One region of the Bacillus sp. FDAARGOS_235 genome, then DNA from elsewhere that is predicted to be linked to it. Evidence: predicted binding sites of a transcription regulator. Region 1 holds the regulator's gene; each other region holds the start of a gene.

Region 1 (5,872 bases):
GAGACATCCTTTTTGTTTAAATTAGCTTATATATGCAGTTCTTCCCATTCTGCCATACAGGCTTCAAGTTGTTCTTGTAATGTTTGTTTTTTCGTTGTAATCTCACTAGCCTTTTCATAATCTGCATATATTTCTGGTAAGCAAAGCTGATCCTCTAACGTAGCAATTTCTTCTTCTAAGCTTACGATGTTTTGTTCTAGTTCTTCGATTTTTCGAGTGCGTTGACGTTCTAATTGTTTACGCTCTTTTTCTTCGAGATAATTTAATTTTTCTTGAGCTACAGTTTTTTGAACAGGTGCCTGATTTTCTTGCTGTTCTTGTTGTTCAAATGCTGCGCGTTCAATCATTTCATTTTTCTTCTCCACATAGTAATCGTAATCACCTAAATACTCTTGCGCACCTTCTGTTGATAATTCGACAACTGTAGTCGTTACGCGATTAATGAAGTAGCGGTCATGTGAAACGAATAGAAGAGTTCCTGGATAATCAATTAAAGCATTCTCCAAAATTTCTTTACTATTTAAATCAAGATGGTTCGTTGGCTCATCGAGAATTAATAAATTGGATTTTTGCATCATAAGTTTTGCGAGAGCTAATCGGGCCTTTTGTCCACCACTAAGAGAAGATACTGGTTTTAGTACATCATCCCCTGTGAATAAAAAATTACCTAATATAGTGCGAATTTCTTTTTCGGGTTGAAGCGGATATTCATCCCATAGTTCATTTAAAACGCGCTTAGAAGATGTTAAGTTAGCTTGCTCTTGATCATAATAACCAACAGATACATTTGATCCGAAAGCAACATCTCCATGTAATAGCTGTAACTTATTCACAATGGATTTTAATAATGTGGATTTTCCAATTCCATTCGGTCCAACTAAGGCAACACTATCTCCCCGAGTTAAGCGCATATTTACATGTTCAATAATAGGATCCTCATCATAACCGATGGTTGCATCTTTTACTTGTAAAACATCATTTCCACTTTGTTTTTCAATATCGAAGTGGAATGAGGCTGATTTAGAGTCACCTAATGGTCTGGTTAATAATTCCATTCTATCTAATTGTTTACGACGGCTTTGTGCACGTTTTGTCGTAGATGCACGTGCTATATTTTTTTGAACGAAGTCCTCAAGTTTAGCGATTTCATCTTGTTGCTTTTCGTAACGCTTTATTTCTTGTTCGTATAGGGCTGATTTTAAGTCTAAATATTTACTGTAGTTACCAACAAATCGTCTGCTTTCTTTATTCGAAATTTCATATACTTGTGTAACAAGCTTATCTAAGAAATAACGGTCATGAGAAACGATTAAAATTGCGCCAGGATAACCTTGTAAGTATTGCTCAAGCCACGTTAATGTTTCGATGTCTAAATGGTTTGTAGGCTCGTCTAAAATAAGTAAGTCTGGTTTCGTTAATAATAATTTCCCAAGAGCTAATCTCGTTTTTTGTCCGCCACTTAACGTAGAAATTGTCGTCTGATGCGTTTCAACAGGGAAACCAAGACCGCTTAAAATGGAGCGAATATCTGCTTCGTACTGATAGCCGCCTTGATCTTTATAATCTAATTGCAATTGGTCATAATCAGCTAATAATTTTTCATATGTAGCGGCATTTGAAAAGTTTTCTTCTTTTCCCATTTCTTGCTCTAGCCTTCGAAGTTTTGTCTCCATTTGCTGTAGGTGTGTAAAGACGGTTAGCATTTCATCCCAAATTGTTAATGATGTTTCTAATCCAGTATTTTGAGCTAAGTACCCAATTGAGACATCTTTCGGTTTTATAATTTCGCCGCCATCATGAGATAATTCACCGGCGATAATTTTTAATAATGTAGATTTTCCGGCTCCATTTCGTCCAACTAAAGCGATACGATCTTTCGTTTGCACTTCCAATTTTATGTTTGCAAGAATCGTTTCGGCACCGTATAATTTTGAAAGCCCGTTTACTTGTAATAAAATCAATGTTTTCACCTCAAATAATTTCTTAACTTTGCCATGTTTATATTTCTCAATCATACTAAAAATAGTGTATAGTTTAAAATAAAGAGAGAATACTTCTTCTCTTTATTATACAAGGAAATTCATAAGTACTAAACTTCTGTATTCGATTCAAGTATATGAATAAAGATAGGAAGAGAGGAGAGGTTATATGGATCAGCAGAAAATTCCGCAAGCCACTGCTAAACGATTGCCTCTATACTATCGATTTATCCAAAACTTATCTCTTTCTGGTAAGCAACGTGTTTCATCAGCCGAATTGAGTGAAGCGGTAAAGGTTGATTCCGCAACTATTCGAAGAGATTTCTCATACTTTGGAGCATTAGGGAAAAAGGGATATGGATATAACGTAAATTATTTATTATCATTTTTCCGTGAAACACTCGATCAAGATGATATAACACGTGTAGCGCTTATTGGAGTAGGTAATTTAGGGACCGCTTTCTTACATTATAATTTCACGAAAAACAATAATACAAAAATTGAAATGGCATTTGATGTTAGTGAAGAGAAAGTTGGAACAGAAATCGGGGGTATTCCTGTATATCATTTAGATGAATTAGAAGAAAGGTTATCAAATGATATACAAGTGGCAATATTAACAGTACCCGCTACAGTAGCGCAATCTGTAGCCGATAGATTGGCAGAAACAAACGTGCACGGTATTTTAAACTTCACACCAGCACGCTTAAATGTGTCAGAGAATATAAGAATTCATCATATTGATTTAGCTGTAGAGCTACAAACGCTTGTTTACTTTTTAAAGAATTATCCACAATAAAACGCAGAGGAGGTGACCTCTGCGTTTTATTATTGTTTTTTCTTTGTGAATTTCACTAATATAAGGCGAAGTGCCAAATTAAAATCAATTGTTGCCATAACTGCAAATAGTATTGTCCACATATTCCAGATTGTATCTGTCACGTTCGTAATGGCGAAACGTGTAAAGATACATCCGAGAAGGAAATACAATGCAGCCATGAACAATGGTGAGTTTCTCATACAAAAAATCCTCCGATAAAGCCTTGCATTTTTTCAGCTTCTTTAATCATTTCTTGAATTTGTTCATTGCTCATGAAAATCTGTCCAATGGCAACTAATGTATTCATTGCTACATGGGCTGCTATAGGAACGATAATGCGTTTCGTTTTTACATATAAGAAGGCGAATACGAGCCCCATAGAAGTGTATACCAATAGGTGAGTAAAATCAAAATGAATCGCTGCGAATACGAGTGAACTAATAATAGCAGCAACGAAGAAATTAAATCTCTTATAAAGTGTACCAAATAAAATTTTTCTAAATACGATTTCTTCTAAAATAGGTCCGATTATAGATATAACAATAAGGAACCAAGGTGTCGTTCTTGCGATGTCCATAAGTCGGTCTGTATTCTCAGATCCAGGTGTAATCCCTAATAGATACATTTCAATCATACCTGCAATACTTTGTGAGATGATTGCTAAGAAGAACCCGATAAAAATCCACCCGATTGTAGCTGGAACAGAAGAGCGCATTGCATCTAAATGCCTGTCACGAATATCTGTTCTAAGTAACCAAATTACAACGCATAGTGCAATGAAAAAGCTAATAATAGACCAATGTCCGGTTATTAGTTGAAACTTTTCCTCGTTGGTAAATCCTCTATTATCGTATAGTCCGGTTTTCAGAAGAAGTGGTAATCCGGCAATACCCGACAATTGCATTAAAATGTATGTAACGATAATCCACCAATATTGTTTCTTCAAATGGTTTAACCATCCTTTCTAACTCTAGTGTATGAGATAAGGCAGGATAACATGTAATATGCTACCTACGATATAAACTTTCATTCGAATTATGTTTTTTTTGTAAATCTGCATTGGAAATTAAAATAGAAGACAGGAAAAAGTTGTGTGTGTAGCGAAAACAACTTAGGGTGTCTTTCATATTGTAACATACGAGTAGTGGAAACAACGATTCATATAGTAAAGGTAGTAGAAGAAGGATTTTATATAGAAGAGTATATATAGTAATTTGCGAAAAAATTATGATTTTTTTACTTGCAAAAGAAATTGAGATTATTTATTATTATAAGTGTGTTAGCACTCGGGTGACTCGAGTGCTAATAAAAAATTTACATAACACAATGAGGAGGTTATTGTTCATGCTAAAGCCATTAGGTGATCGCGTTGTAATTGAGCTTGTTCAAGCAGAAGAAAAAACAGCAAGTGGTATTGTATTACCAGACACTGCAAAAGAAAAACCACAAGAGGGTAAAGTTATTGCAGTAGGTACTGGTCGAGTGCTTGAAAATGGTGAGCGTGTTGCTTTAGAGGTAGCAGCAGGTGATCTTATCATCTTCTCAAAATATGCAGGTACTGAAGTAAAATACGAAGGTACAGACTACTTGATTTTACGTGAAAGTGACATTTTAGCAGTTATCGGTTAATTATATAAATCTTAAAAATTCCAAGGGGGTCAATTATTATGGCAAAAGATATTAAATTTAGTGAAGAAGCACGTCGTTCGATGCTTCGCGGTGTCGACACTCTTGCAAACGCAGTAAAAGTAACGCTTGGACCAAAAGGTCGTAACGTTGTACTTGAGAAAAAATTCGGTTCACCACTTATTACAAATGATGGTGTAACAATCGCAAAAGAAATCGAATTAGAAGATGCATTCGAAAACATGGGTGCAAAATTAGTAGCAGAAGTTGCTAGCAAAACAAACGATGTAGCTGGTGACGGAACGACAACTGCAACTGTATTAGCGCAAGCTATGATTCGTGAAGGTCTTAAAAACGTAACAGCTGGTGCAAACCCAATGGGTCTTCGTAAAGGTATCGAAAAAGCTGTTACTGCTGCAATTGAAGAATTAAAAGCGATTTCTAAACCAATTGAAGGTAAATCTTCTATCGCACAAGTAGCTGCTATTTCTGCGGCTGACGAAGAAGTAGGTCAATTAATCGCTGAAGCAATGGAGCGCGTTGGTAACGACGGCGTTATTACTTTAGAAGAATCTAAAGGATTCACAACGGAATTAGACGTAGTAGAAGGTATGCAATTTGATCGTGGATATGCATCTCCTTACATGATTACTGATTCTGACAAAATGGAAGCTGTTCTTGATAACCCATATATCTTAATTACTGACAAAAAGATTTCTAACATCCAAGAAATCTTACCAGTATTAGAGCAAGTGGTACAACAAGGTAAACCACTTCTTATCATTGCTGAAGATGTAGAAGGCGAAGCTTTAGCTACATTAGTAGTGAACAAACTTCGTGGTACATTCAATGTAGTGGCTGTTAAAGCTCCTGGATTTGGTGACCGTCGTAAAGCAATGCTAGAAGATATCGCAATCTTAACTGGTGGCGAAGTAATCACTGAAGAATTAGGACGTGACTTAAAATCTGCTACAGTTGAATCTTTAGGACGCGCTGGTAAAATCGTTGTAACGAAAGAAAACACAACTGTAGTTGAAGGTATTGGAAACACACAACAAATCGAAGCTCGCATCGGTCAAATCCGTGCGCAATTAGAAGAAACAACTTCTGAATTCGATCGTGAAAAATTACAAGAGCGTCTTGCTAAATTAGCTGGTGGCGTAGCAGTAATTAAAGTAGGTGCAGCAACTGAAACTGAGTTAAAAGAGCGCAAACTTCGCATTGAAGATGCACTTAACTCAACTCGTGCAGCAGTAGAAGAAGGTATCGTTGCAGGTGGTGGTACTTCACTTATGAACGTATACACGAAAGTAGCTTCTATCGTAGCTGAAGGCGACGAAGCAACAGGTATCAACATCGTACTTCGTGCACTAGAAGAGCCAGTTCGTCAAATCGCAATCAACGCTGGTCTAGAAGGATCTGTAGTTGTAGAGCGTCTAAAAGGCGA
Region 2 (5,872 bases), 150 kb from region 1:
AATAAATACAAATACAGGTACTAATTTTGCGATTGTAGTTACTAAATTCACAAGTGCTGCTGATTGAACTCCACGTAAAATTAACATGTGAACACACCATAATAATACGCTTGCACCAATAATGGATGCTACATTTTGACCGCCCTCAAAGATTGGGAAGAAATACCCTAATGAAGAAAACAATAATGTGCCGTAAGCTACATTACCAAGCCAGGCAGATAGCCAATATCCCCACGCACTATTAAATCCCATAAAATTCCCAAATCCTGCTTTTGCATAACTAAAAATACCACCATCTAAATTTGGCCGTTTTACAGTTAGATTTTGAAAAGATAATCCAAGCGCAATCATCCCAATTCCTGTTATAACCCAACCAATAATAATGGCTCCAGCACCAGCACCTTTTGCCATATCACTTGCTAAATTAAATGCTCCACCGCCAATCATAGACCCCACTACAAGCGCCGTTAATGTAAACAACCCTAATTTCTTATCTTCACCCATTCCACTCACCTCTCTTTAATTGCAATAACAATACGAAAGCAATAGTGAATGATAGTGTCTAAAGGAGGAGAAAGAAGAAAGGAAGACTCCCTTTCTTCTTTACTCCATGTTTCCTAAAGTAGCTGCCATAACCGCTTTAATTGTATGCATTCTATTTTCAGCCTGATCAAATACTTTTGAATGTTTACTGCGGAATACTTCGTCAGTTACCTCCATTTCTCTCAGCCCATATTTCTCATAAACTTCCTCACCATACATCGTTTCAACATCATGGAATGCGGGTAAACAATGTAAGAAAATCACGTTTTCATTCCCTGTTTCTTTAATCATTTTCATATTTACTTGATAAGGTTTCAATAACTCGACACGTTCAGCAAATTTTTCTTCTTCTCCCATAGACACCCATACATCTGTATAAATTACATCTGCATTTGCAACAGCTTCTTCCACATTACTTGTTATCATTACCTGTTCATTATATTTTTTTGCTAAATCAATTACTTCTTGCTCTGGCCATAAAGATTCCGGTGTACAAATACGTACATCCATTCCAACAATCGCTCCACCAACTAGTAAACTATTAGCAACATTATTTCGTCCATCTCCAACGTAAACAAGCTTCACATTTTTTAATTTCCCTACATGTTCTCTAATTGTTAATAAATCTGCAAGTGTTTGTGTTGGATGCCACATATCTGTTAATCCATTCCAAACCGGTACACCAGAATTTTGTGCTAAAGATTCTACAGTTTCATGATTAAATCCACGAAACTCAATTCCGTCAAACATACGTCCTAACACTTTTGCTGTATCCTCAACGGATTCTTTTTTTCCAAGCTGAATATCACCTTTCCCTAAATATTCAGGGTTCGCACCTAAATCTGTACATGCTACTGTAAATGCACATCGCGTACGAGTAGAGGTTTTTTCAAATAATAGCGCTACATTTTTACCTTCTAAATAATGATGTGGGACACCGTTTTTCTTTTTCTCTTTTAATTCTGCTGCTAAATCTAGAAAATATAGCAATTCTTCTTGTGTAAAATCTTTTTCAGCTAGAAAACTTCTTCCTTTTAAATTTGGTCTAGTCATTAACATACTTCATCCCTACTTTCTCCGTTATTTATACTAAATATCTTTACGAACAATTGGCATACTCATGCAACGTGGACCCCCACGCCCACGAGATAATTCCGAACTTAGCACCTCAATGACTTCTATACCATGTTCCCGCAATAACGTATTGGATACATAGTTGCGATCATATGTAACAACTACACCTGGCGCAATTGCTAATGTATTAGAACCATCATTCCATTGTTCACGAGCGGAAGCAATTGCATCTCCTCCTCCACAAGGAATAAGAACTAATTCACTTAAACCTAATACCTCTTTTAATGCTTCCATTAAAGAAGTGCGATGTGTAATTTTAAGAGTTTCCACATCTGGACCTTTTTCTAAAATATAAATATTCATATTTCCTTTTGGCCCTTGAATGGCTGGGTGAATTGTAAACTTGTCATAATCAACCATTGTAAACACTGTATCTAAATGCATAAATGCTCGGCATTTTGGAATTTCTATTGCTAACACTTTCTTAATTTTATTTTGTCGACTAAAAAGATTTTTAGCTAAACGTTCAATTGCTTTAGCTGACGTACGGGCAGATACTCCAATTGCAATTGTTTCTTCATTTAAAATTAGCTCATCGCCACCTTCAATTGGAAACTTATAATCACGATCTAGCCAAATTGGCACATTGTGATTTGCAAATCTTGGATGATATTTAATGATGTACTCCATGAATAATGATTCACGTCTACGCGCCGGTTCTCTCATCTTATTTATCGTTAATCCATCGCCCACGCTAGCTGCTGGATCACGAGTAAAATATAAATTAGGCATTGGGTCTAAGTAAAACGGATAATGATCTTCCATTAATTCATATAAATGTGTCTTCTTACTTGTTTCAATCTCGTTTTTCCGTACACCACCCATAATTTTTTGAATTAATTCTTCATTTGAAAAGGAAAGTAAATATTCTTTTAAAGTTTGATGTGCAACATTTACGTCAGCCTGTCCTTCTTCTAAAATACGATCAACAAATTCTTCTCGAAGTTTTTTATCTACTAATGCCTCAGCAGCTAGTTTTTCTAAATAAAGAACTTCAACACCCCGATTGCGTAATGTTTGTGCAAAATAATCATGCTCTTTTTGAATAATTGGTAAGTATGGAATATCGTCAAATAATAATTGTTGCAAATAATCTGGCGTTAAGTTTTCCACTTCTTTACCAGGTCGTTTTAATAAAACTGTTTGTAATTCCCCAATCTCTGAAGTAACATGTATCGGATGCTTCATTTGTTGTACCTCCTTTTAAATATGTTTGATGTCTTACAAGTACATAATAAATGCTACGCGCCTTCATCTTTGTGAAAGCATCCACATTATCATTGTGAAATATTAAACAAGTTATTTTTTTAAAATCATATGAATTTGTATTTTTATAACACTTCATCCCGATTTTTCAATAAAAAAACACATATATTACGCATATATGTTGAATATTTAACTTCCGTATTTAAACAAAAATCCTGTTTTTAATTTTTATTAAAAACAGGATTTTGCATCTAAATAATTAAATTTAACCTTTCTTCTAAAATCTCCCTATCTGATTTTGACTGAGAAATGATAAGGCATGTATCATTTCCACATACACATCCTATTTTTTCTTTCCAATCTAGCTCATCAAACAAAACACCAATAACATGTGCATTACCGGGTAATGTTTTAATAACCATTAATTGATCTACACAATCAATTTTTACAACAACCTCTCGTAATTTTTTCTTTAACTTTATATCAGTTTGTAAATGCTCTTCTGAGAAAAATTTATATATCATTAATCCTTCTTGAGAAGGTACCTTCGTTAAATTTAACTCACGAATATCTCGAGAAACTGTAGCTTGTGTTACTAATACATCTTTTTTTGCTAACAATTCTACTAATCTTTCTTGCTTCTCTATTTCATACTCCTTTACAAATTGTTTAATTAATCGTTGTCTTTTTTCTTTTTTCATAAAAGACACCCCTTTTAATATTATAGCTCGCTATAATTTTCATCCGAAAGGGACAGAAAAGAATGTTGCGGAAACGTTCATAGTTTAACTGTAAATATTAAATCAAACTAAATAAAAAAGAGAAGAACAGCATTCTGTTCTTCCTTTTACATTGAAAACCGTTCAATTGTTTGTTTTAAATCCGCTGATTGCTTCTCTAAGTCTTTTAATAATTGATCGATTGCTATCATATTTTTAGACTGTTGCAACGTCACACGTGCCACTTCTTGTGAACCAGCTGACGTTTCTTCCGCAATTGCTGCTACAGCCTTTGTTTGTGCTCCTGTTTGATAAATGTGATTCACTTGTTCATTCATATAATTACTAATTTGCTTAGTTGCATCGGCTACTTCCATAACACTTGATGACATTTCTTTTAAAATTAATTCTGTAGCTTCTCCGCGTTTTGCCTCTTCTTTAGCTGTCTTCACCTGCTCTGTCATTTTCAATGCGACTTGCTGTACTTCATCTTGCATATTCCGTAATAACTGCGATATGTTTCTTGCGGAATGATCACTTTCATCAGCAAGTTTACGTACTTCTTCTGCTACAACCGCAAAGCCCCTTCCATGCTCTCCTGCACGAGCTGCCTCAATAGAAGCGTTGAGTGCTAATAAATTTGTTTGGCTAGCAATCTCACTCACAACAGAAACAATGTGTTCAACTTGTTTCATTCGCTCTTCTAATTTCTGTACATTTTCCATCGAATCTTCATTTTCTCTCGCCAATGTTTGAATACCTTGAATTAAAGAAGTAAAGACACGTGTACTTTGTCCTAAAGCTTGAACCATTTCTGAAGACAACTCGTCAGACTGTTTTGCTTTTCCTTCTACTTCATTTGCAATAGAAGTCGTTGTATCAACAGTAGAAACGATCGCTTGAATCGATGCTGCTGATTGCTCGGCACCGGAAGAAATCTCCGCAAGGGTTTCAGACACACCTTGTGCTTGCTTTGTCGCTTCACCTGTTTGTTTTCTAATTTGCTGAACTTGATTATTTGTATACGAAAATGTAGTATCGATATTTTTTACCATGCCCCTTAAGTTCCCTAGCATCATATTAAATGCAACACTTAAAGATTTTATCTCATCATCGGTCTTTGGCAATGGGACATCTTCACGAATATCACCTTCAGCCGCTTTCCTTGCTGCTTCTTCCAACTTTCGAAGTGGTTTAATTAAAAATATTGCTGCCCCATACGCTAAAATTCCAGACCATACTACACCTAATAACATAACGATAATATTATAAACAGTTTGACTTACATAACTTTGAAAATAATCATATATAACGTAAATGAAAATTAAACTTGTTGAATATGTAATGAAAGCTAGAATTGTAGTAAATAACATAAGCTGTATACGCAAGCCAAAGGAAAATGTTTTTCTTTCTTTTCCCATCTCTTCTTTCCCCCTTCTTATAAGCAATATAAGTACTACCTATATATTATTATCCATATTTTCGTTATAGAAAGATATAGTGATTTTAAAAATCATTATTTCTTTGAATATTAAATCCCCTGAAAAAAATAAAGGATTCTGACAATTTATGACTAATAACAGAAATAAGGGGCAACATTTGTAAAATATATTTTTGACTGGGGGTTTTGTATGATTCAAGTTCGAAATCTAGTAAAATCATTTGGCTCACTTGATGTTTTAAAAGGAATTGATTTAGAAGTAAAAGAAAAAGAAGTTGTTGTTTTAATCGGTGCCAGTGGTTCCGGCAAAAGTACATTACTTCGTTGTCTTAACTTTTTAGAAATGTACGATGAAGGTGAAATTCACTTACAAGGTGAACGAATTGATCCAAAGCATTCAAATTTAAACAAAGTCCGTGAAAATGTCGGTATGGTTTTTCAACACTTTAACCTCTTTCCTCATATGACCTCACTAGAAAACATCATAGAAGCACCTATTCACGTAAAAAAATTGGAAACAGCAGACGCGAAGGACGTTGGGAATCAACTCCTACAAAAAGTCGGCCTACAAGATAAGGCGGATGTAACTCCTCACCTACTTTCAGGTGGTCAAAAACAACGCGTTGCGATTGCACGAGCTCTTGCTATGAATCCTAAAATTATGCTATTTGATGAACCTACCTCAGCCTTAGACCCTGAACTCGTTGGAGAAGTATTGCAAGTTATGAAAGAACTTGCTGAAGAAGGAATGACAATGGTGATTGTTACTCATGAAATGAATTTCGCAAGAGATGTAGCTGATCGCGTCATCTTTATGGATGACGGAAAA
Region 3 (5,872 bases), 820 kb from region 1:
AGGTTCAAATCCTGTCCCCGCAACCAAATGGTCCCGTGGTGTAGTGGTTAACATGCCTGCCTGTCACGCAGGAGATCGCCGGTTCGACCCCGGTCGGGACCGCCATTTTTTTACATAAAGGCTCGGTAGCTCAGTCGGTAGAGCAGAGGACTGAAAATCCTCGTGTCGGCGGTTCGATTCCGTCCCGAGCCACCATTTTGAAATCGCAAGCCGGCTTAGCTCAATTGGTAGAGCAACTGACTTGTAATCAGTAGGTTGGGGGTTCAAGTCCTCTAGCCGGCACCACTTTCAAAATGAGCCATTAGCTCAGTTGGTAGAGCATCTGACTTTTAATCAGAGGGTCGAAGGTTCGAATCCTTCATGGCTCACCATTTACAATTTAATGCGGGTGTAGTTTAGTGGTAAAACAAGAGCCTTCCAAGCTCTGGTCGAGAGTTCGATTCTCTTCACCCGCTTTTCAATTATGGGCCTATAGCTCAGCTGGTTAGAGCGCACGCCTGATAAGCGTGAGGTCGATGGTTCGAGTCCATTTAGGCCCACCATAATTGTTCCGCAGTAGCTCAGTGGTAGAGCTATCGGCTGTTAACCGATCGGTCGTAGGTTCGAGTCCTACCTGCGGAGCCATATTATAGAGAAGTACCCAAGTGGCTCAAGGGGCTCCCCTGCTAAGGGAGTAGATCGCGAACGCGGTGCGAGGGTTCGAATCCCTTCTTCTCTGCCAGAATTGGCCCGTTGGTCAAGTGGTTAAGACACCGCCCTTTCACGGCGGTAACACGGGTTCGAATCCCGTACGGGTCATACTAAAAGAGATAGCATAATCTGCTATCTCTTTTTTGTTGTGTAAAAGTGGGCTTTGGATAGTCTGCTTTTTTTTATGGATTTCTTGTATACTTTTTTCTATTTGAATCGTCTAACTAATAGAAAGGAGAGAGCGATGGAGTATGAAAAAATCATTATAGAAACATCTAAAAGCATTTATAGGTATTTACTTAAAATTGGAGTACCACCAGTAGAAGCAGAAGATATCGTTCAAGACACGATACATAAGGCATTAGTATCTATACCGAATATGAAAATTACGTATATAAAAACATGGTTATTTCAAGTTGCGATTAATAGGCATCGTGATCTAGCAAGAAGGCAACAGCGTATTGAACAAATCCCGATTGAATCTGTTCAATTAATTGGAGCAAAAGGATTAGATGAACCACTTTTAAGAAAAGAGCTTCAAGTAGAAATACAAAGCATACTTGGAAAGATGAATCCAGTATATAAACATATTCTTTTATTAAAGTATGACTATGAACTCTCATATAAGGAGATAGCAACCGTATTAGAGATGAAAGAAGAGACCGTACGTGTTTCTTTGTATAGGGCTCGCAATGAGTTTAAAAAGCTGTATGGGAGGTTTGAAGATGAGCAGAGATGATTTCGATTTTGATATAGATTCAAGTAAAGTATCAAAAATGTTGAAGAAGGCGAAGCGAAGACAATTATTAAAAATTACAGTAATTTCGATTTCACTTTTTATTGTTCTATTCTTTGGTTTTATAATAGTAATTTCACAATTGAACAATAGAGCTTACTTAACTATGGATCGTGACTTAAATATGATAAGACAAATTACAAGACCTAATACGGAAAGAGGCGTAGCAATTACTTCTAACGGTTTATTTAAAAGCACAGTAGAGTATAAAACATATAAGGTTATTGAAGGGAAACCTGTTAAGTGGGAAGATGAAGTGTATGAGTATAAAGTTTGGAATACATTTCGCCGATTATCGAATGTAAATCCATTAACAATATCAGATAATGTTGTAATGGGGAATGAACGTATTAATAAGACAAGTGAATTGTATAATAATCAAACGATGGAAAGAGAGATGCAGTTTTATCTCCCATTTGCTTCATATAATCGTTATATAAATGATATAGAGAAAATAAAAGATGAAAAGAAAGTAGCTGAATTGGCTATATCTTTTGATAAACCGTATAAAGTGTCTGAAATAAAAGAGATACTTCCAGAAGGGGTGCATCCTGTTTGGTATTGGGTAGATACGTATGATGATAAAAAATCATATTCTATTGATGATATGACCGAAAGTGCTTATAATGTGTACGGTTTTAAAGCAAAACCAGGTGATATTGAATTTGGAAATGGAACGGAAAAAGATTTTCTTTTAGCAATTCAAAATGGACTGGAGCAAAAGGGAAAGTATTATGAGGAATATGAACGTATATATGACTACCTAAAAGGAAAGAAAATAAAACCAAGTGAGCAAGATGTAAAAGTTATCGGTGTTGTTGTGACGGGAACGGCTGTGGATTTACAAAAATTAAACGGTCAAAATTACGTAAAAGCTGCTGTTTTAGGGGCTACTGCGGAAAATAAATAATATATAGAAGAAGCTGTCTCCCAATAAGTAATCTACTGGAGACAGCTTTTTATGTTGTCATTATTGTCGAGTTTTGTCGGTAAGTCGATATATTGCAAAAATCGCTGATATAATTTGAGTTACGATCGATAAATTTCAATAATCGCTGATATATTTGAAGTTACGGTCGATATATTCTAATAATCGCCGATATAATTTCACTTATCGACAAAAACCATAAGAAAAACCCTTTCACAATCTAAAGAAAACGTCTCCATTGAAATGGATTCCACACCTATTCCAATAACTTTACACTCTATGTGAAAAAGTTCACAAATAGGCCATAAATTGTGAAGTAATTCACAATGATACGTGCTACAATATGAATGTAAAGAAGTTAAACAACATTAAATTAGTATTTTAATTAATTACTTAAACAATCATAAAAAAATATATGTGAACAATAGAGAGGGGAAATTAACATGAAAAAAGGTATCAATCGTGTAGTATTAGTAGGAACAGGAGCTGTAGGTTGTAGTTACGCTTACTCAATGATCAACCAAGGTGTAGCTGAAGAATTCGTACTTGTAGATGTTAATGAAGCAAAAGCAGAAGGGGAAGCAATGGACTTAAGCCATGCGGTACCATTCTCTCCATCACCAACAAAAGTTTGGAGCGGTAGCTATGCAGATTGTAAAGATGCAGATTTAGTAGTTATCACTGCGGGATTACCACAAAAACCAGGTGAAACTCGTTTAGACTTAGTTGAGAAAAATACAAAGATCTTTAAACAAATCGTTCGCGGTATTATGGATAGCGGATTCGATGGAATCTTCTTAATCGCAACTAACCCAGTTGACATTTTAACTTACGTAACTTGGAAAGAATCTGGTCTACCAAAAGAGCGCGTAATCGGTTCTGGTACAACTTTAGACTCTGCTCGTTTCCGTTACATGTTAGGTGACTACTTAGATGTAGATCCACGTAACGTTCATGCTTACATCGTTGGTGAGCACGGTGATACTGAACTTCCAGTATGGAGCCACGCTACTATCGGTGTACAAAAACTAGAAACAATCTTAGCTAACAACGAACAGTACAATCAAGAAGACTTAGATAAAATTTTCGAAAACGTACGTGATGCAGCTTATCATATCATCGAGCGTAAAGGTGCAACTTACTACGGAATCGGTATGTCACTACTTCGTGTAACTAAAGCAATCTTAAACAACGAGAACAGCGTATTAACTGTATCTGCATACCTTGAAGGTCAATACGGTGAGAAAGATGCTTACGTAGGTGTTCCAGCTGTAATTAACCGCGAAGGTGTACGTGAAATTGTAGAACTTGAGCTAAATGAAGAAGAAAAAGTGAAATTCGCTCATTCTGTAAAAGTATTAAAAGAAACAATGGCACCAGTACTATAATAATTGCTAAATAATTCAGAGGTGGGAAACTGCTTCTTACCTCTGAACTTATATAATTTAATATAAATTCCTTTTCCGGTTTCCCTTGTATATCCCCAATATACCCCTTTTGCTGGATAAGGGTCGTTTATAGAAAAAGAGCACTCTACTTTACGTAGAGTGCTCTTTTTTATCCCGCTATTTGCCGGGCAGTAAGACCCCGATTGGTGTGGGCTAATAATCAGTGGGGATGAACAAACCCCCCACTGATTAAAGTTTCACTTTATTATTTTTTAGGCGTTAAGCCCAATTTCTTTAAAATATCTGCGAGTGTACCGCTTTTTGATTTTTCTACAGCTGTTTGTGCTTTAGATGCATCTGGTCCTTTTTTCAAGAAGTTCTTTTCAACGAAACGAATGTCTTTTTCATCGACAATTCCGTCGCTATTAAGGTCGCCGCCTTTTACAGATACTCCTTTTTTACCATAGTTGCTAGCGATAATTTCAGCATCTTTAATATCAATGACTTTATCACCATTTACATCACCGGCAAGGTTTTCATCAGGTCGTGCATAATAATATTGGCCAAGTAGCTTACCATCTTTTTCAGTACCTAATTTTGTTGTTAGACGGCTTGTTAAATGCCCTGGTACTTCTAAGTATAAATTATAGTCACGATTATTAACAGGAAGTCCATTCAGTTTGAAGTATCCGTATTTATCTAGTGAGCCTTCAAATTTATGACGGTAAGAATCAGTTGCATATACTTTTACACCAAGCTTTGTATAATCGAGCTTTTCATCTAAATATCCACGTTCATTTAAGAATGCACCAGGTTTAATATTTCCTTCTACTAGTGAGTTTAAGGACATAACTGAGAATGTTTGATCTTGAAGTACACGCATTCTATTCGGTTCTGTTTCACCTTGTTTCCAGTAAACAAAAATTGGTGATTCTAATTGGGCATTTGCTTCATAAAATTCATCATTTTCTACTTTGAAAGTTACATCAATGAACGGGAAATCACCATCTAATCCGGCGAAGTTTTTATCATCGATAGATCCGCCTATTGTAACAGAACCGGCTTCTAATTTCGGCTCATTCACTTTTGCGATTACACCTTTTTCAGAAAGTAGCTTTTCAAAAGCAGGATTCAATTTCGCATTTGCAAATTTGAAATTTTTCTCTAGGAATTTTACGTTAAATTCCCCTGCAACAAATTGTTTTACGTGTTTTGCGTTTAGTGTTACAGTAAGTTCATCATTTTTGTATACTTCTTTTTTATCATAACTAGTTTTCGCATATTGAGCACCTTGTGGGATAAACCAATAGTTATTTACACCGCTTGGATAATCAGGACCTGCAGTTGCATAATCGAAAATATATACGCCTGTGTTCATTGGTCCTTCTACTTTAAAGGATTCAGGGGTAATGCCAACTTTAAAGTCACCATCTGCATTAATAGGTAAAAACTTATGCAAGTATGGAGAATAGTCATAATACATAACTCCGTTCGCTTCTTGCGTAATGTTTAAACCTTTATAGGCCTCCGGTAATTTGTATTTTAAAAATTATTTCTCCACGCCTTTTGTTTGCTCGGCATGGAATGTCCAGTTTAGCTGTAAGGAATCACCTTGGAATTTATTTTGATCTTGGTCTTGGTCGTTGTCTTCAAAGGAGAAGAGCACGTGTAAATAATCTGTTTCACCAGATGTAATACCGTCTATTAAGTTATGACGTTCTAAAGATGTAGCTACATCCTCAGGTTTCATAGTTTTTAATTTTGATAGTTTTGTTTCCCACAAAATTTCATGATCATCGTTTGGATTCGATGGCTTTCCATCATTCACTAGAAACTTTACGATAATGTGGTCGCCTAAATCTTCACCGTCATTATTTAGCTTTGCATCTGTAACTTCATAGGATGTTTCAAGTGCTACTTTTGCAATATCCAATGACCCTTTATTTTCAAGCGTGAAATTTTTTTCAATAAAGTCACCTGGCTTTAAATCTTTCACATCAACGATTACACTTGGATTAATAGAAAGATCTAGTGTTCCAGCTTGAAATGAGTTACTAGATGTTTCAGAAT

What was found. The regulator Rex, encoded in region 1, represses fermentation and respiration genes when NADH is low (regulators of the CRP and FNR family bind a similar motif). The targets are predictions, from matches to a motif close to TTGTGAAATATTTCACAA.
Region 2: the regulator Rex is predicted to act here: its motif matches at 2,958-2,975, upstream of arcA (arginine deiminase).
Region 3: the regulator Rex is predicted to act here: its motif matches at 2,724-2,741, upstream of A6J74_RS20075 (L-lactate dehydrogenase).

Annotation. Positions count from the first base shown of each region.
Region 1 is NZ_CP020437.2:2,669,933-2,675,804, reverse strand. Features, by position in the region: gene A6J74_RS15490 (ABC-F family ATP-binding cassette domain-containing protein) at 27-1,961, opposite strand; gene A6J74_RS15485 (redox-sensing transcriptional repressor Rex) at 2,149-2,778, shown strand; gene A6J74_RS15480 (YdiK family protein) at 2,808-2,999, opposite strand; gene A6J74_RS15475 (CPBP family intramembrane glutamic endopeptidase) at 2,996-3,745, opposite strand; gene groES (co-chaperone GroES) at 4,144-4,428, shown strand; gene groL (chaperonin GroEL) at 4,467-5,872, shown strand, end outside.
Region 2 is NZ_CP020437.2:2,524,758-2,530,629, forward strand. Features, by position in the region: gene arcD (arginine-ornithine antiporter) at 1-504, opposite strand, end outside; gene argF (ornithine carbamoyltransferase) at 604-1,602, opposite strand; gene arcA (arginine deiminase) at 1,633-2,865, opposite strand; gene argR (arginine repressor) at 3,135-3,584, opposite strand; gene A6J74_RS14850 (methyl-accepting chemotaxis protein) at 3,731-4,681, opposite strand; partial or broken gene A6J74_RS30795 (HAMP domain-containing protein) at 4,721-5,023, opposite strand; gene A6J74_RS14855 (amino acid ABC transporter ATP-binding protein) at 5,234-5,872, shown strand, end outside.
Region 3 is NZ_CP020437.2:3,493,936-3,499,807, forward strand. Features, by position in the region: tRNA gene A6J74_RS20015 (tRNA-Met) at 1-26, shown strand, start outside; tRNA gene A6J74_RS20020 (tRNA-Asp) at 30-105, shown strand; tRNA gene A6J74_RS20025 (tRNA-Phe) at 120-195, shown strand; tRNA gene A6J74_RS20030 (tRNA-Thr) at 210-285, shown strand; tRNA gene A6J74_RS20035 (tRNA-Lys) at 296-371, shown strand; tRNA gene A6J74_RS20040 (tRNA-Gly) at 385-455, shown strand; tRNA gene A6J74_RS20045 (tRNA-Ile) at 466-542, shown strand; tRNA gene A6J74_RS20050 (tRNA-Asn) at 550-624, shown strand; tRNA gene A6J74_RS20055 (tRNA-Ser) at 631-721, shown strand; tRNA gene A6J74_RS20060 (tRNA-Glu) at 727-798, shown strand; gene A6J74_RS20065 (RNA polymerase sigma factor) at 935-1,429, shown strand; gene A6J74_RS20070 (anti sigma factor C-terminal domain-containing protein) at 1,416-2,396, shown strand; gene A6J74_RS20075 (L-lactate dehydrogenase) at 2,858-3,802, shown strand; partial or broken gene A6J74_RS30490 (dockerin type I domain-containing protein) at 4,068-5,321, opposite strand; gene A6J74_RS20095 (TasA family protein) at 5,352-5,872, opposite strand, start outside.